2 linked regions of the Rhodopseudomonas palustris genome follow. The protein of the gene in region 2 interacts with the protein of the main gene of each other region in a pairwise test. Links are inferred from orthologs where the notes say so. Each region holds a gene or a part of one and is shown on either strand. Other genes may lie near its edges.

Region 1 (9,957 bases), 2.8 Mb from region 2 along the record:
GTCGTGCCTTCGTAACGCAAATGCCAGCCACGCGCCGATCGGTCAGGCGCGGCTGGTGACTGCGGAACGACATTAAGGTTTTGGCGTTATCCCGCCGCTAGTTTCCGCAAAGCGCTTCCCTCCAAGGGCGCTCTGTACCGAAGACCCCCGAGTTGCCCCCTCGGGGGTCTTTCGATTCTGGCGGTCGGAAACCCGCTGACCGCGCGCACACGGAGGCGCAGAGGCGACGAACGGAACCGCCTCTGCCAACCCGGCGGCCTAGCCGCCGTTGCCGTTCTCGCCGTCGTCGGTCTCCGGGATGCGCTCGACCGAGACGACCTTCTCGTCATCCGCGGTGTTGAACACGATCACGCCTTGCGTCGAGCGGCCGGCGACGCGGATGCCTTCGACCGGGCAGCGGATCAACTGGCCGTTGTCCGTCACCAGCATGATCTGGTCGGAATCCTCGACCGGGAACGACGCCACCAGCTTGCCGTTTCGGCTGTTCACAGACATCGCCACGATGCCTTTGCCGCCGCGCCCGGTGGTGCGGTACTCGAACGACGAAGTCCGTTTGCCGTAGCCGTTCTCCGAGATCGTCAGCACGAACTGCTCAGACGCCGACATCTCGGCGTAACGCTCCTGCGACAGCGCCGTGGACGTCTCGCCCTCCTCGGCTTCGGCCTCCGGCGTCTCGACCGGCTCGTTCTCCTCACCGGTCGCGGCACGGCGGATCGCGCCGGACTGCTTGAGATAGGTCGAGCGTTCGGCCGGCGTCGCTTCGAAATGGCGCAGGATGCTGAGCGAGATCACCGTGTCGCCCGACGACAGCGCGATGCCCCGCACGCCCATCGAGGTGCGGCCGCTGAATACGCGCACGTCCGGCACCGGGAAGCGGATGCACTGTCCGCCGGCGGCGGTCAGCAGCACGTCGTCGCGCTCGGTGCAGATCTGCACGTCGACGATCGCCTCGCCCTCATCGAGCTTCATCGCGATGATTCCGGAGCGGCGGACGTCGACGAAGTCGGACAGCTTGTTGCGGCGGACGTTGCCGCCGGTGGTGGCGAACATCACGTCGAGCTCGCTCCACGAGGCTTCGTCCTCCGGCAGCGGCATGATCGTGGTGATGCGCTCACCCTGCTCCAGCGGCAGGATGTTGATCAGCGCCTTGCCGCGGCCGTTCGGTGGCGCCAGCGGCAACCGCCAGACCTTCTCCTTGTAGACCTGGCCGCGCGACGAGAAGAACAGCACCGGCGTATGCGTCGAAGCGACGAACAGCCGCGAGACGAAATCCTCCTCGCGCGTGGCCATGCCGGAGCGGCCCTTGCCGCCGCGGCGCTGTGCCCGATAGGTCGACAGCGGCACGCGCTTGACGTAGCCGGCGTGCGACACGGTCACCACCATGTCCTCGCGCTGGATCAGGTCTTCGTCTTCGACCTCGCCTTCCTGCTCGGCAATCACGGTCCGGCGCGGCGTTGCGAACTCGGCCTTGACCTCGCCGAGCTCGGTCTTGACGATCGCCTGCACCCGCGCCCGCGAGCGCAAGATTTCCAGATAGTCGGCGATTTCGACCGCGAGCTTGTCGAGCTCTTCGGATATCTCTTCGCGCCCCAGCGCGGTGAGGCGCTGCAGCCGCAGATCGAGAATCGCTTTCGCCTGTTCGAACGACAGCCGCGCAGTGCCGTCGGGATTGAGCTTGTGGCGAGGATCGTCGATCAGCGTGATCATCGCCGCGACATCCGCCGCCGGCCAGTCGCGCGACATCAGGGTCTCACGGGCCGTGTTCGGATCGGGCGAATTACGGATCACACGAATGATCTCGTCGATATTCGCCACCGCAATCGCGAGGCCGACCAAGATGTGGGCGCGATCGCGGGCCTTGTTGAGCAGGAATTTGGTGCGGCGGGTGACGACCTGTTCGCGGAACGCGACGAAGACCGTCAGCAGATCCTTCAGGTTCATCAGCTGCGGCCGGCCGCCTTCCAGCGCCACCATGTTGGCGCCGAAATTGGTCTGCAGCGGCGTGAATTTGTAGAGCTGATTGAGCACCACTTCAGGCACGGCGTCGCGGCGCAGCTCGATGACCACGCGGAATCCGTCGCGGTCGGATTCGTCGCGCAGGTCGCCGATGCCTTCGATCTTCTTTTCACGCACCAGTTCGGCGATGCGCTCGACCATCGTGGCCTTGTTCACCTGGTACGGGATCTCCGAGACGATGATCGCCTCGCGGTCCTTGCGGACGGTCTCGATCTCGACCTTGCCACGCATCACGATCGAACCGCGGCCGGTCTGATACGCAGCACGGATGCCGGCGCGACCGAGGATGATGCCGCCGGTCGGGAAGTCAGGACCCGGCACGATCTTGTTGAGATCGTCGATCGACAGCGCCGGATCGTCGATCAGCGCGACACAGGCGTCGATCACCTCGCCCAGATTGTGCGGCGGAATGTTGGTGGCCATGCCGACCGCGATGCCGCCGGCGCCGTTGACCAAGAGGTTCGGGAACTTGGCAGGAAGGACCTGCGGTTCCCTCTCCGAATTGTCGTAGTTCGGCTGGAAGTCGACGGTGTCCTTGTCGATATCGTCGAGCAGCGTCTGCGCGATCTTGGTCAGGCGAGATTCGGTGTACCGCATCGCCGCCGGCATATCGCCGTCGACCGAACCGAAATTGCCCTGACCGTCGATCAGCGGCACGCGCATCGAGAAGTCTTGCGCCATACGGACCAGCGCGTCGTACACCGACTGGTCGCCGTGTGGATGATACTTACCGATGACGTCGCCGACGGTGCGCGCCGACTTGCGATACGGCTTGTTCCACTCGAAGCCGTTCTCGTACATGCCGTAGAGGATACGGCGATGCACCGGCTTCAACCCGTCGCGCGCATCCGGCAGCGCTCGCGCCACGATCACGCTCATCGCGTAATCGAGATAGCTGCGCTTCATCTCGTCGAGAATGGATACGGGGCGAATATCCGAGGGCGCCTGCGGCCCCTCGGGCTTCTCGTCGTCTTTGTCGGACAAGGGTGAATTCCGGTCAGAATCTGATCGGATCCGTATAGCGTATCGGGGTGTTGTGAACCACCCTTTCGGAGGCTGTTTTCGAAGGTTTTTCCGCTCGTTTTTCCAATAACTTACCGGGCGTTTTCGAAGCGCTCGGAAAGCCTTCCGGCGAAGCGCCGAAATCGGTGGCGGCGGCGCTCGTTACGCGCGCCGATTCGCGCCCTCAATCCGGCCGCGGCAGCGCGCCGAAACGGTCGATCACGATGTCGCGCTTGTTGTCCTCGACCCGCACCGTCATGGCGTAGCGGCCGTCGACCAGATCCTTCGCCAGCACCTCGGTGTTGCGATGGAGCCAGCTCACGCCGGCACCGTCCGCCGCATCGATCGACAGATCGAGCACGGTGCGCGTGGCAGCCAGGCGCTGTTCGATCGAGAGCAGCAGCTCGTCGACGCCCTCGCCGCTCACCGCCGACACCAGCAGGCATGGATGATCTTCGGGCCGGCGCGCCGCGATGTTCTTCAGCTCGTCGCGCTGCTCGGGCTCGAAGCGGTCGATCTTATTCCAGACTTCGACAATTCGGCCGCTGGCCGCATCGACGCCGAGCTGGCGCAGCACGTTGTCGACGTCGTGCTGCTGGGCTTCGGCATCCTCGTGGCTGATGTCGCGGACGTGCAGGATCAGATCGGCTTCCAGCACTTCTTCCAGCGTCGCGCGGAACGCGGCGACGAGCTGGGTCGGCAGATTGGAGATGAATCCAACAGTGTCGGACAGCATCGCCTTGCCGCCGTGCGGCAGCTGGATCGCGCGCAGCGTCGGATCGAGCGTGGCGAACAGCATATCGGCGGCCTGCACATCGGCGCGCGTCAGGCGATTGAACAGCGTCGACTTGCCGGCATTGGTGTAGCCGACCAGCGCGACCACGCGATACGGTACGCGCTGCCGGCCGGCGCGATGCAACCGGCGCGTCGCCTGCACCTTCTTCAGCTCGGCTTCGAGCTTGGTGATGCGCTCGCCGATCAGCCGGCGGTCGGCCTCGATCTGGGTTTCACCGGGGCCACCCATGAAGCCGAAGCCGCCGCGTTGGCGTTCGAGATGGGTCCAGGATCGCACCAGACGCGAGCGCTGATAGTTGAGATGCGCCAGTTCGACCTGGAGCGTGCCTTCGCGGGTCTTGGCGCGGCGCCCGAAGATTTCCAGGATCAGGCCGGTGCGATCCAGCACCTTGGCGTTCCAGGCCTTCTCTAGGTTGCGCTGCTGGATCGGCGACAGCGCGCAATCCATCACGATGAGGTCGGCGCCGTGCGCCGCGATCAGGCCGACGATCTCCTCGACCTTACCCTTGCCGAGATAGGTCGCGGGACGGATCTGGCTGATCGGCGTGAGCACTGCCTCCACGACGTCGAGGTCGATGGCGCGGGCGAGACCGGCGGCTTCATCCAGCCGCGCGTCGTTGTCGCGAACGGCCGTATCGACGGCGTCCGGATCGCCCCGGCGCACACGCAAATACGGACCGACAACGATGACTCGTCCAGTCTCACCCTGCCCCGATCGCGGACGATCGGCGCCCCCGTCAATGCTGCGGGGTTCCAATCAGGCCCGCCTCAAGCTGGCGAGTCCTCGCCGCTTTCGAACAGCTGGATCGGCGCCCCCGGCATGATCGTCGAGATCGCGTGTTTGTAGACGAGCTGCGAATGACCGTCGCGCCGCAACAAAAGGCAAAAATTATCGAACCAGGTGACAATACCCTGCAACTTCACCCCGTTGACCAAGAAGATCGTCAGGGGAGTTTTCGTCTTGCGTACGTGGTTGAGGAAAGTGTCTTGAAGGTTTTGTGCGCGGTCTGCCGCCATTTTTTATCCCGCAATTGGTTTTGTCTTTTCTTGCCGGTGCGCGTCTCTCTATCGGAGCTCCACCCCGGTTGCCGACTCCTCTGAGATCCCCCTCCAGAAGCCGACGGTCCGATTAGAGGGTAGGCATGGCTTTTAAGCAAGCAACTAAAACCCCGAGTGGATGCTCCCCGCGCCGCAAAGCTTAAGAAAACACCGCAAATCGGTGAAACTGCTCTCTTAGACGTTTGGCCAATGCGCCCGGCTTGCCGTCGCCGATCGGCTGCCCGTCGATCGCCACCACCGGCATCACGATCTGGCTGGACGCGGTGACGAATGCCTCGGCGGCACTGGCGGCCTCGGCCGGCGTGAACGGCCGCTCCTCGAACCGAACCTGCAGCGCTTCGAACGCATCCATCAGCACCGCACGGGTGACGCCGGGGAGAATGCCGGCCTCGGCCGAGCGGGTCACCACCCGGCCCTCTTTGGTGACGATCCAGGCGTTGCTGGAGGCGCCTTCGGTGACATAACCGTCGCGGTCGACGTACCACGCCTCGTAGGCACCGGCCTCGCGCGCCGCCTGCTTGGCCAGCACGTTCGGAAGCAGCGCCGTCGACTTGATATCGACCCGCGGCCAACGGTTCTCCGGCAGCGTGATCACCTTGATGCCGTGAGCGGCGTTGGCCTGCCCCTTGGCCGGATCAAGGCTGCGCGCCGTCACCACAACCGCAGGCTTCACCGGTGCGGCCGGAAAGCCGTGATCGCGCCGCGCGACGCCGCGCGTCACCTGCAGATAGACGATTCCGTAGTTCACCCGGTTGCGCCGCACCACTTCATGCATCACGACCGTCAGCGCCGCGAGCGGCATCGGCACCTTGATCCGCAATTCGCCGAGCGAGCGCTGCAGCCGCGCCAGGTGCCGCGGCATGTCGACCAGCTTGCCGCCGCGGACTTCGCAGACCTCATAGACGCCATCGGCGAACTGATAGCCGCGGTCTTCGATGTTCACGCTCGCATCGCGCATGTCGAGATAGCGGCCGTTGACATAGGCGATGCGCGACATCGATCGGATTCCAGGTCTGAGATACGGATTGAAGGAAGACTTAGCCGACGCCGAGCGCCTTGAGCTTGCGATGCAGCGCCGAGCGCTCCATCCCGACGAATTCGGCGGTGCGCGAGATGTTGCCGGAGAACCGGCTGATCTGAGCGATCAGATAATCGCGCTCGAACGCCTCGCGGGCCTCGCGCAGCGGCAGGCCCATAATGTGCTCGCCGTTGTTGCCGGTCGGCATCGTCGGCACCATCGAACCGACATCCTGCGGCAGCATGTCGGCGGTGATCACCGCATCCGGACCGCCGCCGGCCAGAATCATCAGCCGCTCGACGTTGTTGCGGAGCTGGCGGACGTTGCCGGGCCATACATGCGATTGCAGCACCGCCATGGCGTCCTGGCCGATCTGCCGGCGCGGCAGGCCGGTCGCCGCCGAGATCTGCTCCATGAAGTACTCGATCAGTTCCGGAATATCGTCGCGGCGCTCGGACAGCGGCGGCACGCGGATCGGCACCACTGACAGCCGGTGATACAGATCTTCGCGGAAACGGCCGGCGGTGATCTCCTCTTCGAGGTTGCGCGCGGTCGACGAGATGATGCGGACGTCGACATTGACCTTGGTGGTGCCACCGCAGCGCTGGAAGGTCTGTTCGACCAAGACGCGCAGAATCTTGTTCTGGGTCTCGCGCGGCATGTCGGCGATTTCATCGATGAACAGCGTGCCACCGTGCGCCTCTTCGAGCGCGCCGGCTTTGCGCGAATGCTCGCCGTTGGCTTCGACGCCGAACAGTTCGATCTCCATTTTCTCCGGAGTGATCGCAGCAGCGTTGATCACCACGAACGGCCCGTCGGCACGGGAAGAGGAGTTGTGCAGCGTCCGCGCCGCGAGCTCCTTGCCGGCGCCGGACGGGCCGACGATGAGGATGCGACTGTTGGCCTTGGCGGCGCGCTCGATGGTCTGGCGCAACTGATTGATGCAGGCCGAGCGGCCGACCAGCGTCGAGGCCGACGGCGCCAGTTGCTTCAGCTCGCGGACTTCACGCTTCAGCCGCGAGGTTTCGAGGGCACGCGTCGCCACCAGAATCAGCCGGTCGGATTTGAACGGCTTTTCGATAAAGTCGTAGGCGCCGCGCTTGATCGCCGCGACCGCGGTTTCGATGTTGCCGTGGCCCGAGATCATCACCACCGGAACGTCGGTGTGATCCTTCTTGATCTGCTCCAGCAATTGCAGACCGTCGAGCTTGCTGCCCTGCAGCCAGATGTCGAGGAAGATCAGGTTCGGCCGCCGGTTGGCGATTTCGGCCAGCGCCGAATCGCTGTCGCGCGCGGTGCGGGTGGAAAAGCCTTCGTCCTCGAGAATACCGGCAACGAGATCACGGATGTCCGCTTCATCGTCGACGATCAGAATGTCATTCGCCATGGTCGCGCCTGTCGCTTTAGCTGCCGCTGGCAGCCGCTATCCTTGGTTCGTTCTCGGCCTGCTGTTTTGGTTCACCCGATCCGGGAGGTGACGCCGGCTGACCGGACATCGCGAATCGGAGGCGCATCCATGCACCGCGCTGGCCTGGACGAACGTGGGATGCGTCGTTGAGTTCAATGCCGCCGCCGTGGTCGACCAGCACGCGTCCGACGATCGCAAGACCGAGGCCGGTGCCCTTCTCACGGGTGGTGACGTAGGGTTCGAGCAGCCGCGAACGGCTTTCTTTGGGCAGACCGATGCCGTTGTCGATCACGTCGATGACGACGTCGTCGCCCTCGCGTGCAGCGACCACTTCGATCTTGCCCTTGCCGAGTTCTTCTTCCGGCACGGCCTCAATCGCCTCGGTGGCATTCTTGATGATGTTGGTCAGTGCCTGCGAGATCAGGCGACGGTCGAAACGCGCATGCAGCGGCTCGTCCTTGATCTCGGCTTCGATGTCGACATCGGGATGACCAACGCGCATCAGGAAAACCACCTGCCGCACGGTGTCGCCGACGTCCTCGCCTTCGATCACCGGCTTCGGCATCCGCGCAAACCGCGAGAACTCGTCGACCATGCGCCGGATGTCATCGACCTGGCGGACGATGGTGTCGGTGCACTGTTCGAAGATGTTCTTGTCCTCGACGATCACCTTGCCGAATTTGCGCTTGATCCGCTCGGCCGAGAGCTGGATCGGCGTCAGCGGATTCTTGATCTCGTGCGCAATCCGGCGCGCCACATCGCCCCACGCCGAGGTGCGCTGCGCCGAGACGAGTTCGGTGATGTCGTCGAGCGTAATGATGTAGCTGTCGCTGGTGTGGCCGGTCTGTTCGGCAGTGACGCGAACGTTGAGGATGCGCTCGCGGCCGTCGCGGACAATGGTGATCTGGCCCTGCACCAGACGCTGCGATCCCTCGCGTGCAGTCCCCATGATCTCGTCGAGCTCGGGGATCACCTCGGACAGCGGATGGCCGAGCGCCTCGGCTTCGGCGTGGCCGATCAGCTTCTCGGCCGAACGGTTGAGAATGCCGATGCTGAGCGAACCGTCGACGCCGATGATGCCGGCGCTGGCCGACGACAGCACCGCCTCGATGAAGCGGCGGCGGCTGTCGATCAGTTCGCTGGCGCTGACCAGCTCGTCGCGCTGGGTGCGCAGCTCCTGAGTCATCTTGTTGAAGGTCATGCCGAGCTGCGACAGGTCGCCCTCGGATTTCGACACCGGCACCTGGACGTGCAGATCGCCGGTCGAGACCAGATGCGCCGCCCCCATCAGGCGGCGGATCGGCGCCACCAGCCAGTTGGCGAAGTTCAGGCCGATCAGCACCGCCGACATCAGCACCGTGAGTGCGATCACGGTGAACATCAGCGCGAACGCGACCTGGACGCCGAGCCGGCGCGCTTCGAGTTCGGAATATTCGGCGACGCTGGCCTGGGTCTGGCGCAGTTGTGCAACAACATGCGGATCGAGGAAGCGCGCGACGTACAGGAAGGTGTCTTCGAAGCCCTTCAGCCGGATCACCGCGGCGACGTAATTGGCCTCAATGAACACCGCGATCTGCGGTTCGGTGTCGTCGACGTTCTTCAGAAACTCCGGCGCCGGGACGTCGAAGTCGCGGCGGATGCCGTTCTGCGCCGCCTCCAGGATGTTGCGGTCTTTATCGATCAGCATCGCGCCAGGCAGATTGCGGGTCGCGGCGTCGTTGGTGAGAAATTCGCGGAAGGACTTGCGGTCGAGGTCGAACAGCGCGCGGGCATGCGAGATGTCGTTGGCCATGCCGAGGATGTCGCCGCGGATCAGCTGGCCGTGCTCGTGCAGATAGGCGTTGGCGACGATCAGCGAGTTCTGGATCACCGCACGGGTCGGGCCCGAGAACAGCCGATCAAGGCCGCGGTCGAGCGTGACGTTGGCGACGATCGACACCAGCACCGCCGGCAGCACCGCGATCACCGAGAACAGGCTGACGATCTGGATGTGCAGCCGCGACGCCGCCCGTCCGCGCCGGCGGGCCTGGACCACCTTCCAGACCTCTCGGGCGATGATGGCGAGCAGCAGCAGGATGGTGACGGCATTGATCAGCAGGAAGCTGACCACGACTTCCCGGGTCGGGGCGATCGGGGTCAGGCCGGTCAGGACGATGAAGGTCAGGAACGCCGAGAACAGCGCAACGCCGACTGCCATCGGGGCCAGCAGCTTGCGCCAGGTGCGCAGCCGCGGCTCGGCAGTCGAGGGGTCGTCAACGGGTTGGGCCGACGTCTCTGCGCTGGTCATTCCGGCAATAATCAATGAATGCGTTCAGCCCGCGCCGCTGGCGGACCGTGTGATGCATTCCTACAACAATGTTGCTCAATTGCGACAATATCGCGGCGCATCGCCCGAGCCACCTCGGGCGAGTACGCGGTCCACAGCCGAAAAACTTGCCTCGGCGTCTCAGCCGCCGGTGCGGTAAACCTGAATGTCGAGGTCGCGGATCTTCTTCCGCAAAGTGTTGCGGTTGAGCCCGAGCAAGTCGGCGGCCCGGATCTGGTTGCCGCGAGTCGCCGCCAGCGCTGCGGTGAGCAATGGCACCTCAATCTCGCGCAACACCCGATGGTAGAGGCCGGGCGGCGGCACGCCGTTCGGGAAGCCCGAGAAGTGCGACGA
Region 2 (9,714 bases):
CTTTTGGCGCAGGCCCAGCGCGAACGGCGATCGGCCGAAATCCATCTACGGGTCGGCGATGCGGAGCGCAGCATGCTGCTCACCGGCACGCCTTTGGAGTTCGGCGTCGTCCACGGCGCGGCGATCACCTTCACCGACATCAGCGAGCGCGAGCAGGCCGCCGCCGCCCGCGAATCCGAGCGGCTGGCGCGCGCGATCCTGGCCTCGGCCAATGAAGCGGTGATCGTGTGCGACCGCGCCGGCCGCGTCACCCACCTCAACGGCGCGGCGATGCGGATCTGCGCCGAGGCGCCGGTCGGCAAAACGTTTGCCGAGGCGATCGCGCTCAGTTTTCCAGAAGCTTCCGAATTGATGAGCAGCGACGACATCGTCACGATGGCGACCGCGGGCTTGCCAGTGCAGGGGCTGGAGGCGGCGGTCCGCATCCCGTCGGCCGCGATCACCGACGTGATGATCAGCGCCGCGCCGCTGGTGGTGTCCGGCGAGCGCACCCAGGGCTGCGTCGTCACCCTGGTCGATCTGTCGCAGCGCAAGGCCGCCGAGCGGCACCAGGCGCTGCTGATGGGCGAGCTCGACCATCGCGTGAAGAATACGCTCACCATGGTAATGGCGATCTGCGCCCGCACTGCCGCGCACGAGCGCACCATCGAGGATTTCCAGAAATCCTTCACCGGCCGGATTCAGGCGCTGGCGGCGACCCACACGCTGCTGTCGAACGCCTCGTGGCAGAACCTGCATATTCGCGATGTGCTTGCCGCCGAGCTGGCGCCGTTCGCCTCGCTGTCGAGCGGCCGCATCGTCACAGACGGTTTCGACATCGCGGTCGACGCCAAGACCGCGGTGTCGCTCGGGCTGGTGTTTCACGAGCTGACCACCAACGCCGTGAAATACGGCGCCCTGTCAGTGCCGTCAGGGCGGATCTCGGTGCGCCGGGTCGGCGCCACCGACGAGGCGCTGACGATCGAATGGCAGGAGCACGACGGCCCGCCGGTGACGCCACCGCAAAGCTCCGGCTTCGGCCAGACGCTGATCTCCCGCAGCCTCGGCAATGGCGGCGCCAAGCTGGAATTTGATCCCGCCGGCGTGGTTTGCCAGATCTCGATTCCGAGGAGCTGATCGACGTCGGCCGGGCCGATGCCTTGATCGCCGCCACCCAATAGGTCAGCCGTTTGCGAGCAGCTTCACTGGCAGCCGTGCGCTTTCCTTGAGGCGATCCAGCACGATCGACGAGCGGACATGCGCGACGCTCTGGTGCGGCATCAGCACGTTGTTCACCAACTCGGAGAGCCCTTTCAGGTCGCGCAGCACGGCCTTGAGCACGTAGTCGGCGTCGCCGGTCAACGAATAGGCTTCCTGCACCTCGTCGATCCGTCCGATCAGCGACCGGAACTTCTCGGCGTTGTCCGGCGAATGCGTCGCCAGGGTGATCTGGATGAAGGCGACCACGCCAAAGCCGAGCGCGTCGCCGGACAGTTCTGCCCGATAGCCGGTGATGATGTTGTCCTGCTCCAACCGCATCCGTCGCCGGGAGCATTGCGAGGGCGACAGCTGCACTCGGTCGGCCAGCTCCTGGTTGGTGAGCCGGCCGTCGTCCTGCAGCGCGCTCAGGATCTTCAGGTCGAACGCATCGACAGACATCATGCGCAAAAGCCCTGTTTGATGCGCGGATCGTGCACAATCTATCGCGACCGGCTCGCATTTGCACACCCCTTGCGGGGTGGGCAGACGATACTACCGGCTCAAGAACCAAACTGGAGGAGCACCCGATGGGACCATTTCCGCACGATGCGCAGCCGGCCACGATCAGCGCCGACAATCCGATGGGCACCGACGGATTCGAGTTTGTCGAATTCGCTCATCCGGATCCGGCGCAACTTCATAGCCTGTTCAAGCTGATGGGCTTCAGCTTGGTCGCAAAGCATCGCACCAAGGCGATCTCGGTCTATCGCCAGGGCGACGTCAACTATCTGGTCAACGAGCAGCCCGGTACGCACGGCACCGACTTCGTCACTGCGCACGGCCCGTGCGCGCCGTCGATGGCGTTCCGCGTGGTCGATGCCAAGCAGGCCTATGAGCGCGCGATCTCGCTCGGCGCCGAACCGGCCGGCGTGACGGCCGCGCAGGCGACGCTGGACGCGCCAGCCATCAAGGGCATCGGCGGCAGTCTGCTGTATTTCGTCGACCGCTACGGTGCCAAGGGGTCGGCTTACGATGCCGAATTCGACTGGGTCGGTGCCCGCGACGCTCGGCCCGCCGGCGCCGGGCTCTATTACATCGATCACCTGACTCACAACGTCCATCGCGGCCGTATGGATGTCTGGACCGGGTTCTACGCCAAACTGTTCAACTTCCGGCAGATCCGCTTCTTCGACATCGAAGGTCGCGCTTCCGGCCTGTTCTCGCGGGCGCTGACCAGCCCGGACGGCAAGATCCGGATTCCGATCAACGAGGACGCCGGTGATTCAGGCCAGATCGAAGAGTATCTCAGCCTGTATCGCGGCGAGGGCATTCAGCATATCGCCTGCGGCTGCCGCGACATCTACAGCACGGTCGAAAGACTTCGTGCCGCCGGCCTGCCATTCATGCCGTCGCCGCCGGAGACGTATTTCGAACGCGTCGATGCACGGCTGCCGAAGCATGGTGAGGACGTCGCCCGGCTGCAGCGGAACGGCATCCTGATCGACGGTGAAGGCGTCGTCGACGGCGGTCAGACCAAGGTGCTACTGCAGATCTTCTCGGCGAATGCGATCGGCCCGATCTTCTTCGAATTCATCCAGCGCAAGGGCGACGATGGCTTCGGCGAAGGCAACTTCAAGGCGCTATTCGAGTCGATCGAAGAAGACCAGATCCGCCGCGGCGTGCTGAAAGCGGAGCGTGCGGCGTAGCGCGGACAAAGTGCCGCGATCGACGGATTAAGAGACGTTTGAATTCTTCCTCGTCGTGCCCTTGTGCCGGACATCCTTGAGCCGCGACGAAGACATGGATGGCCGGGACGAGCCCGGCCATGACAGAAGAAATGCGGCACCGCTTGATGCTCACACCAAGCGGTTCTAGTTCACCTACTACACGTCCACGGTCGCGTGCAGCGAGTTCTCCTGGATGAACTCACGGCGCGGTTCGACGACGTCGCCCATCAGCTTGGTGAAGATGTCGTCGGCCTCATCCACCTCGCGCACCTTTACCTGCAGCAGCGAGCGGGCGTTGGTGTCGAGCGTCGTCTCCCAGAGCTGGCTCGGATTCATCTCGCCGAGGCCTTTATAGCGCTGCAGCGCCACCCCCTTGCGGCCGGCGTCAGTCACCGCCTCGAACAGGCTGATCGGGCCGTGGATCGCGGTTTCGGCTTCCTTCCGTCGCAGCACGCCGGGACGCGGATACACTTCCTGGAGGACGGCCGCGTACTCATCGAGCTTGCGGGCGTCCGCCGAGCCGAGCAGCGCGTCGTCGATCGCTGCGACCTCCTTGACGCCGCGCACGGTGCGCTCGAATCTGAAGCCTTCACCTTCGGTGAAGTGTCCGACCCAGCCACGTTCGACTTCATCGGCCAGCGCGTCGAGCCGGCGCGCGATATAGGCCGCGGCCTCGTTGGCGGTCGCGATGTCCGTGGTGATGCGCGGACTGAGCACGCCGGCGATCGCCGCTTGTTCGACCACGGAACGATTGTAGCGGCTGTGCAGATTGTGCAGCGTCGAGCGGATCGCGCGCGCATCCTCGACCAGCGCCAGCAGGTCGCGTCCGCCGCGCACTTCGCCGTTGGCGAGCTTGAAGGCGCAGTCGTCGAGCCCGGTCGCGATCAGATAGTCTTCGAGCGCGCGTTCGTCCTTCAGATACTGCTCGGACTTGCCCCGTGTCACTTTGTAGAGCGGCGGCTGCGCGATGTAGAGATAGCCGCCCTCGATCAGCGCCGGCATCTGCCGGAAGAAGAACGTCAGCAGCAGCGTGCGGATGTGTGCGCCGTCGACGTCGGCGTCGGTCATCAGGATGATCTTGTGGTAGCGCAGCTTCGACAGGTCGAAATCTTCGCGGCCGATGCCTGTACCGAGCGCGGTGATCAGCGTGCCGATCTGCTCGGAGCTCAGCATCTTGTCGAAGCGCGCGCGCTCGACGTTGAGGATCTTGCCGCGCAGCGGGAGCACAGCCTGGAATTCGCGGTTGCGGCCCTGTTTGGCGGAGCCGCCTGCCGAGTCTCCCTCGACGATGAACAGTTCGGATTTGGCCGGATCGCGCTCCTGGCAGTCGGCGAGCTTGCCGGGCAGCGAGGCGATGTCGAGCGCGCCCTTGCGCCGCGTCAGCTCGCGCGCCTTGCGGGCGGCTTCGCGGGCAGCCGCAGCTTCAACCACCTTGCCGATCACGATCTTGGCCTCGGAGGGATGTTCTTCCAGCCAGGCAGCGAGAGCTTCGTTGATGACGTTTTCGACCACCGGACGCACTTCCGAGGACACCAGCTTGTCCTTGGTCTGCGACGAGAACTTCGGGTCGGGCACCTTCACCGACAGCACGGCGGTGAGGCCTTCGCGGCAGTCGTCGCCGGTCAGCGCAACCTTTTCCTTCTTGGAGCCGGCCTCGGCATAGCCGGTGATCTGCCGCGTCAGCGCGGCGCGGAAGCCGGCCAGATGGGTGCCGCCGTCGCGCTGCGGGATGTTGTTGGTGAAGCACAGCACGTTCTCATGATACGTGTCGTTCCACCACAGCGCGGCTTCGACCATGATGCCGTTCAGTTCGGCGCCGATCACCACCGGGGTCGGCACGATCGGCTTCTTGTTGCGATCGAGATACTTGACGAATTCGGTGACGCCGCCCTCGTAGCGCATCTCTTCGCGCTTCTCGACCGCGTGGCGCATGTCGGACAGCACGATGTAGACGCCTGAATTGAGGAAGGCGAGTTCGCGTAGCCGGTGCTCCAGCGTAGCGAAGTCATATTCGATGTGCGTGAACGTTTCGGCCGATGCGTAGAACGTCACCTCGGTGCCGCGTTTGCCATTGGCGTCGCCGACGACTTTCAGTGGTGCAACCGCGTCGCCATGGGCGAATTCGATGTAGTGCTCCTTGTCGTTGCGCCACACCCGCAGCAACAGCTTGCTCGACAGCGCGTTGACCACCGAGACGCCGACGCCGTGCAGGCCGCCCGACACCTTGTACGAGTTCTGGTCGAATTTTCCGCCGGCGTGCAGCTGGGTCATGATGACCTCGGCCGCCGACACACCTTCGCCCTTGTGAATGTCGACCGGAATGCCGCGGCCGTCGTCGCGCACCGTCACCGAGCCGTCGGCGTTGAGGATCACCTCGACGCGGCTGGCATGGCCGGCCAGCGCCTCGTCGATCGCGTTGTCGACGACTTCGTACACCATGTGGTGCAGGCCGGAGCCGTCGTCGGTGTCGCCGATATACATGCCCGGCCGCTTGCGAACGGCATCGAGGCCCTTCAGCACCCGGATCGATTCCGCGCCATATTCGGCCGGCGCGGGATGCACGGATTCGGCAGAGGGCTGCCGGGCAGGTTCAGTCATGCAGGGACCTTCAGGATTGCGATCGAATCGGCGTGCGCCATTCGCAGCGAAGCGCTTCTTTGTGCCATGAAAGGTGGGTCGTCACCAGCGCAAAGTCGTGCAGTTCAACCTGTTGAATAGATAGAGATTTTAGGCGCCTTCGCAAGCCTCGCGAAGGCCGATTTGGCGACCGCAGCAAACTGCCGCAAAGCTGCCGGCTTTGCACGTCTCAGCGCCTCATCCGCGCGGCCTGATTCGTCCGCTCTCGACGTCGAAAATGCCCGCAGCCGGACCGATTTCGGCGAACGCCATAGGATCGGCGCCGGTCATCCAGACCTGCGCGCCGAGCTTGCCGAGCTCGGTGAACAACGCTTCGCGTCGGCCGGGATCGAGATGCGCCACCACTTCGTCGAGCAGCAGCAGCGGCGTGATCGAAGTGGTCTCGGCGACGAGCTGCGCGTGCGCCAGCACCAGGCCGATCAGCAGCGCCTTCTGCTCGCCGGTGGAGGCATCGCGCGCCGGCATCGCCTTGGGCGCGTAGATCACTTCGAGATCGGTGAGGTGCGGGCCGTCGAGCGTCCGGCCAGCGGCGGCGTCGCGTCCGCGGCTGTCGCGCAGGATGGCGCGGTAGCGGTCCTCCACCGCGGTTGCCGGCTCGGAGGTCAGCGCGTTCTCCATCCAGCCGTCGAGCATGAGCTTGGCGGACGGAAACGCCGAGGTGGCGCCACGGGCATCGAGCATCGCGGCGAGCTTGAGCGCGGTCTGGCCGCGCTGGGCCGCCACCGCGATCGCCAGCTCGGCTGTTTCGCGCTCGATCGCGTCGAGCCAGTGCGAGTCGGCATTGCGGACGTCTTCCAGCAGGCGGTTGCGCGACCGCAGGCTGCGATCGAGCGCTGAGACCCGGGCCGAATGGCCGCTGTCGATCGCCAGCACCAAGCGGTCGAAAAATCGCCGGCGTTCCGAGGCCGCGCCCATGAACAGCCCGTCCATCGACGGCGTCAGCCACACCATGCGCAAATGGTCGCCGAACGCGGCAGCCGACCCGACGGGCTCGCGGTCGATCCGGCAGCGCCGCGTTGTGGTGGTGTCGCCGCGCGGCGGCTCGATCCCGGTGCCGAGCGTCGCCAGCCCGAGCGCGCCTTCGACCTCGGCCGATACCGCCCAGGAGCCGTCGCCCTCATGGTTGGCGACGTCTTCCAGCGTGGCCCGCCGCAGGCCGCGGCCCGGCGACAGAAATGAGATCGCCTCCAGGCAATTGGTCTTGCCAGCCCCGTTCGGCCCCACCAGCACCACCTGGTCGGCGGTCGTGGTCAGTGACGCTCCGCGATAATTCCGAAAATGCGTCAGCGTTAGGCGTGTGATGCGGGCGGCGGTCATAGACGACGTTCGTGCTCTGAAGCTCATTGCCGGGCTCGACCCGGCAATCCATCGTCCGCGTCAGCGGACAATTCATCGTAGAGATCGTCACTCCGAATTACCCGTCCTCCCGCTGACAAAAGCGTCCGCCACGATCAGTCGCGAGGATGGAATTCATCCGAAGAGGATGGATTGCCGGGTCGAGCCCGGCAATGACGCATCATCGAGACGGTGAGCGCCGAGGCCGTTGAAAGCGCGCCTCGACTACACCCGCATCGGCATCAGGACGTACAGCGCGCTCTTGGAGTCGCGGTCCTGAATCAAGGTCGGCGAGCCGGGGTCGGCGAGCTTGAGCACGGCGACTTCGCCTTCGATCTGCGCAGCGATGTCGAGCAGGTAACGTGAGTTGAAGCCGATATCGAGCGGGTCGGACGCGTATTCGACTTCGAGTTCTTCGGTCGCGCTGCCGGAATCCGGATTGGTCACCGACAGCACCAGCTTGCCGGCGGACAGCGCCAGTTTCACGGCGCGGCCGCGTTCGGAAGAGATCGTCGAAACGCGGTCGACCGCGGCTTCGAAGTCCTTCTTGTCAACCAGCAGTTCCTTGTCGTTGTTCTGCGGGATCACCCGGCCGTAGTCAGGGAAGGTGCCGTCGATCAACTTGGAGGTCAGCACGACGTTGCCGAGCGTGAAGCGGATCTTGCCGGTCGACAGTTCGATGCCGATCTCGGCTTCGGTGTCTTCGATCAGCCGCTGCACTTCGCCCACGGTCTTGCGCGGCACGATCACGCCCGGCATGCCGTCGGCGCCGCTCGGCAGCGTCAGGTCGAGCTGCGCCAGCCGGTGGCCGTCGGTCGCGACCGCGCGCAAGCTAGATGCTTTGGGGCTACCGGCGGTGTGCAGATAGATACCGTTGAGATAGTAGCGAGTCTCTTCGGTCGAGATCGCGAACTGGGTGCGATCGATCAGCCGCTTGACGTCGGAGGCTGGCAGCCGGAAGGCGTGGCTCATCTCGCCAGCGGCAAGATCCGGGAAGTCGCTCTCCGGCAGCGTTTGCAGCGTGAACCGCGAGCGGCCGGCGCGGATCGCCAGCACCGAACGATCGCCGTCGCTTTCGAGCACGATCTGCGAGCCGTCCGGCAGCTTTCGGACGATGTCGTAGAACATGTGCGCCGGCACGGTCGTCGAACCCGCTGTCGCGGTTTCGGCCGGCAACGTCTCGGTGACCTCGAGGTCGAGGTCGGTCGCTTTCAGCGCGAGCTGCGCGTTCTCGGCTCGCACCAGCACGTTGCCGAGGATCGGGATGGTGTTGCGGCGCTCGACCACGCGATGCACGTGGCTCAGCGACTTCAACAGTTGCGCGCGTTCGACCGTGACCTTCATTACAAAACCCGCCTGCTCCGCGCCCACATCGTGTGATGAAGCTGCCGGATATGATGGAGGGGCCCGGCAGCCGGATGCGGCGCCAAGGCCATTGGCACCCGCTGAGGTCGCCCGGACCCGCGGGGGGTCCGCAGGGTGGCGTGGTTGTGCGGAGGACGCAAGAGCACGTGGCCGCCGCCGACGCAAATTTCCCCGAGATTCGCCCGAGAACGGCGCCGGCTGCAGCGAGCGCCTTACTCCTGAAGCTGGCGCTTCAGGGATTCCACTTCGTCCGACAGCGTGGTGTCCTTGGACACCAGCCCTTCGATCTTGCGCACGGCATGCAGCACCGTGGTGTGGTCGCGTCCGCCAAAGCGGCGGCCGATCTCCGGTAGCGAACGCAGCGTCAGCGTCTTGGCCAGATACATCGCGACCTGGCGCGGCCGCACCACATTGGCGGTCCGGCGCGACGACAGCAGGTCGGAGCGGCTGACATTGTACTGCCGCGCGACGATGCGCTGGATATCTTCGATCTTGATGCGCTTCGGCTCGGACGGGCGGATCAGGTCGCGCACTTCGTGCTCGGCCATTTCCAGCGTCACCGGCTGATTGTTCAGCTTGGAGTGCGCCAGCAGGCGATTGATCGCGCCTTCTAGGTCGCGGCCATTATGCGTGATGGTGCGGGCGAGATATTCGAGCACCGGCTGCGGTACGTCGAAACTGGCATGGTGGGTGCGGGCCGCGACCACGCGCGAGCGCAGGATGCCGAGGCGCAAATCTTCGCCCAGCGGCGCCATCTCGACCACGAGACCACCCGCGAGCCGCGAGCGCACCCGCTCGTCGAGGCTTTCCAGATCGGCCGGCGGCCGGTCGGCGGCGACCACCACCTGGCGGCCGGCGTCGATCAACGCGTTCAGCGTGTGACAGAACTCGGCCTGGGTGGTCTTGCCCTGTAGGAATTGCAGATCGTCGATCACCAGCACGTCGATGCCGCGCAGCGCTTCCTTGAAGGCGAGCGAGGTCTGCGTCTTCAGCGCCGCGACGAAGCCGTACATGAACTTCTCTGCGGTGAGATACAGCACCTTGCGTTCGGTGCCGGCATTCCCGGCCCAGGTCACCGCCTGCAGCAGATGGGTTTTGCCGAGGCCGACGCCGGAGTGAATGTAGAGCGGATTGAACATCACCGGGTCGCCGCGGCGGCCTTCGGCCACCTGCTTGGCGGCGGCGTGCGCCAGCGTATTGGAGCGGCCGACCACGAAGCTCGCAAAGGTCAGGCGTGGATCCAGCGGCGAGCCGCCGAGCGCATCGTGATTGGCCGATACCGGCGTTGCGCCGTTGCTGCGTTCAGCCGACGGACGCTGCTCGTCGCGGCGGCTCTCCACCGGCGCGGGCGCTTCCTTGGCGGGTGCTGCACAGCGCACCGGCGAACGCACGGTGAGATCGACGCGATTGACCTCCGGCAGTTCGGCCTGCCAGCACGACAGCACCTTGTCGGAGTAGTGCGTCTGAATCC

Evidence for each region.
Region 1: the proteins of gyrB (region 2) and gyrA interact in binary tests that used the Escherichia coli proteins (3 or more experiments, as listed by UniProt). The link is inferred for Rhodopseudomonas palustris from one-to-one orthologs.

The regions. Positions count from the first base shown.
Region 1 is NZ_CP058907.1:2,761,398-2,771,354, reverse strand. What follows is about bases 59-3,331. They hold gyrA (DNA gyrase subunit A), read right to left. Parts: upstream 3,001-3,331; coding sequence 259-3,000; downstream 59-258. Other genes in these bases: hflX (GTPase HflX), read right to left, coding at 3,203-3,331; HZF03_RS12645 (hypothetical protein), read left to right, coding at 59-76. Also shown: more of HZF03_RS12645, read left to right, coding at 1-58; more of hflX, read right to left, coding at 3,332-4,570; RNA chaperone Hfq, read right to left, coding at 4,582-4,830; HZF03_RS12625 (D-amino-acid transaminase), read right to left, coding at 5,012-5,869; nitrogen assimilation response regulator NtrX, read right to left, coding at 5,910-7,277; HZF03_RS12615 (sensor histidine kinase NtrY-like), read right to left, coding at 7,294-9,585; ntrC (nitrogen regulation protein NR(I)), read right to left, coding at 9,745-9,957. UniProt on the Escherichia coli protein: A type II topoisomerase that negatively supercoils closed circular double-stranded (ds) DNA in an ATP-dependent manner to maintain chromosomes in an underwound state.
Region 2 is NZ_CP058907.1:161-9,874, reverse strand. The notes cover bases 2,784-5,813. They hold gyrB (DNA topoisomerase (ATP-hydrolyzing) subunit B), read right to left. Parts: upstream 5,505-5,813; coding sequence 3,063-5,504; downstream 2,784-3,062. Other genes in these bases: recF (DNA replication/repair protein RecF), read right to left, coding at 5,721-5,813; hppD (4-hydroxyphenylpyruvate dioxygenase), read left to right, coding at 2,784-2,885. Also shown: HZF03_RS00040 (PAS domain-containing sensor histidine kinase), read left to right, coding at 1-1,116; HZF03_RS00035 (Lrp/AsnC family transcriptional regulator), read right to left, coding at 1,162-1,641; more of hppD, read left to right, coding at 1,767-2,783; more of recF, read right to left, coding at 5,814-6,860; dnaN (DNA polymerase III subunit beta), read right to left, coding at 7,104-8,222; chromosomal replication initiator protein DnaA, read right to left, coding at 8,456-9,714. UniProt on the Escherichia coli protein: DNA gyrase negatively supercoils closed circular double-stranded DNA in an ATP-dependent manner to maintain chromosomes in an underwound state.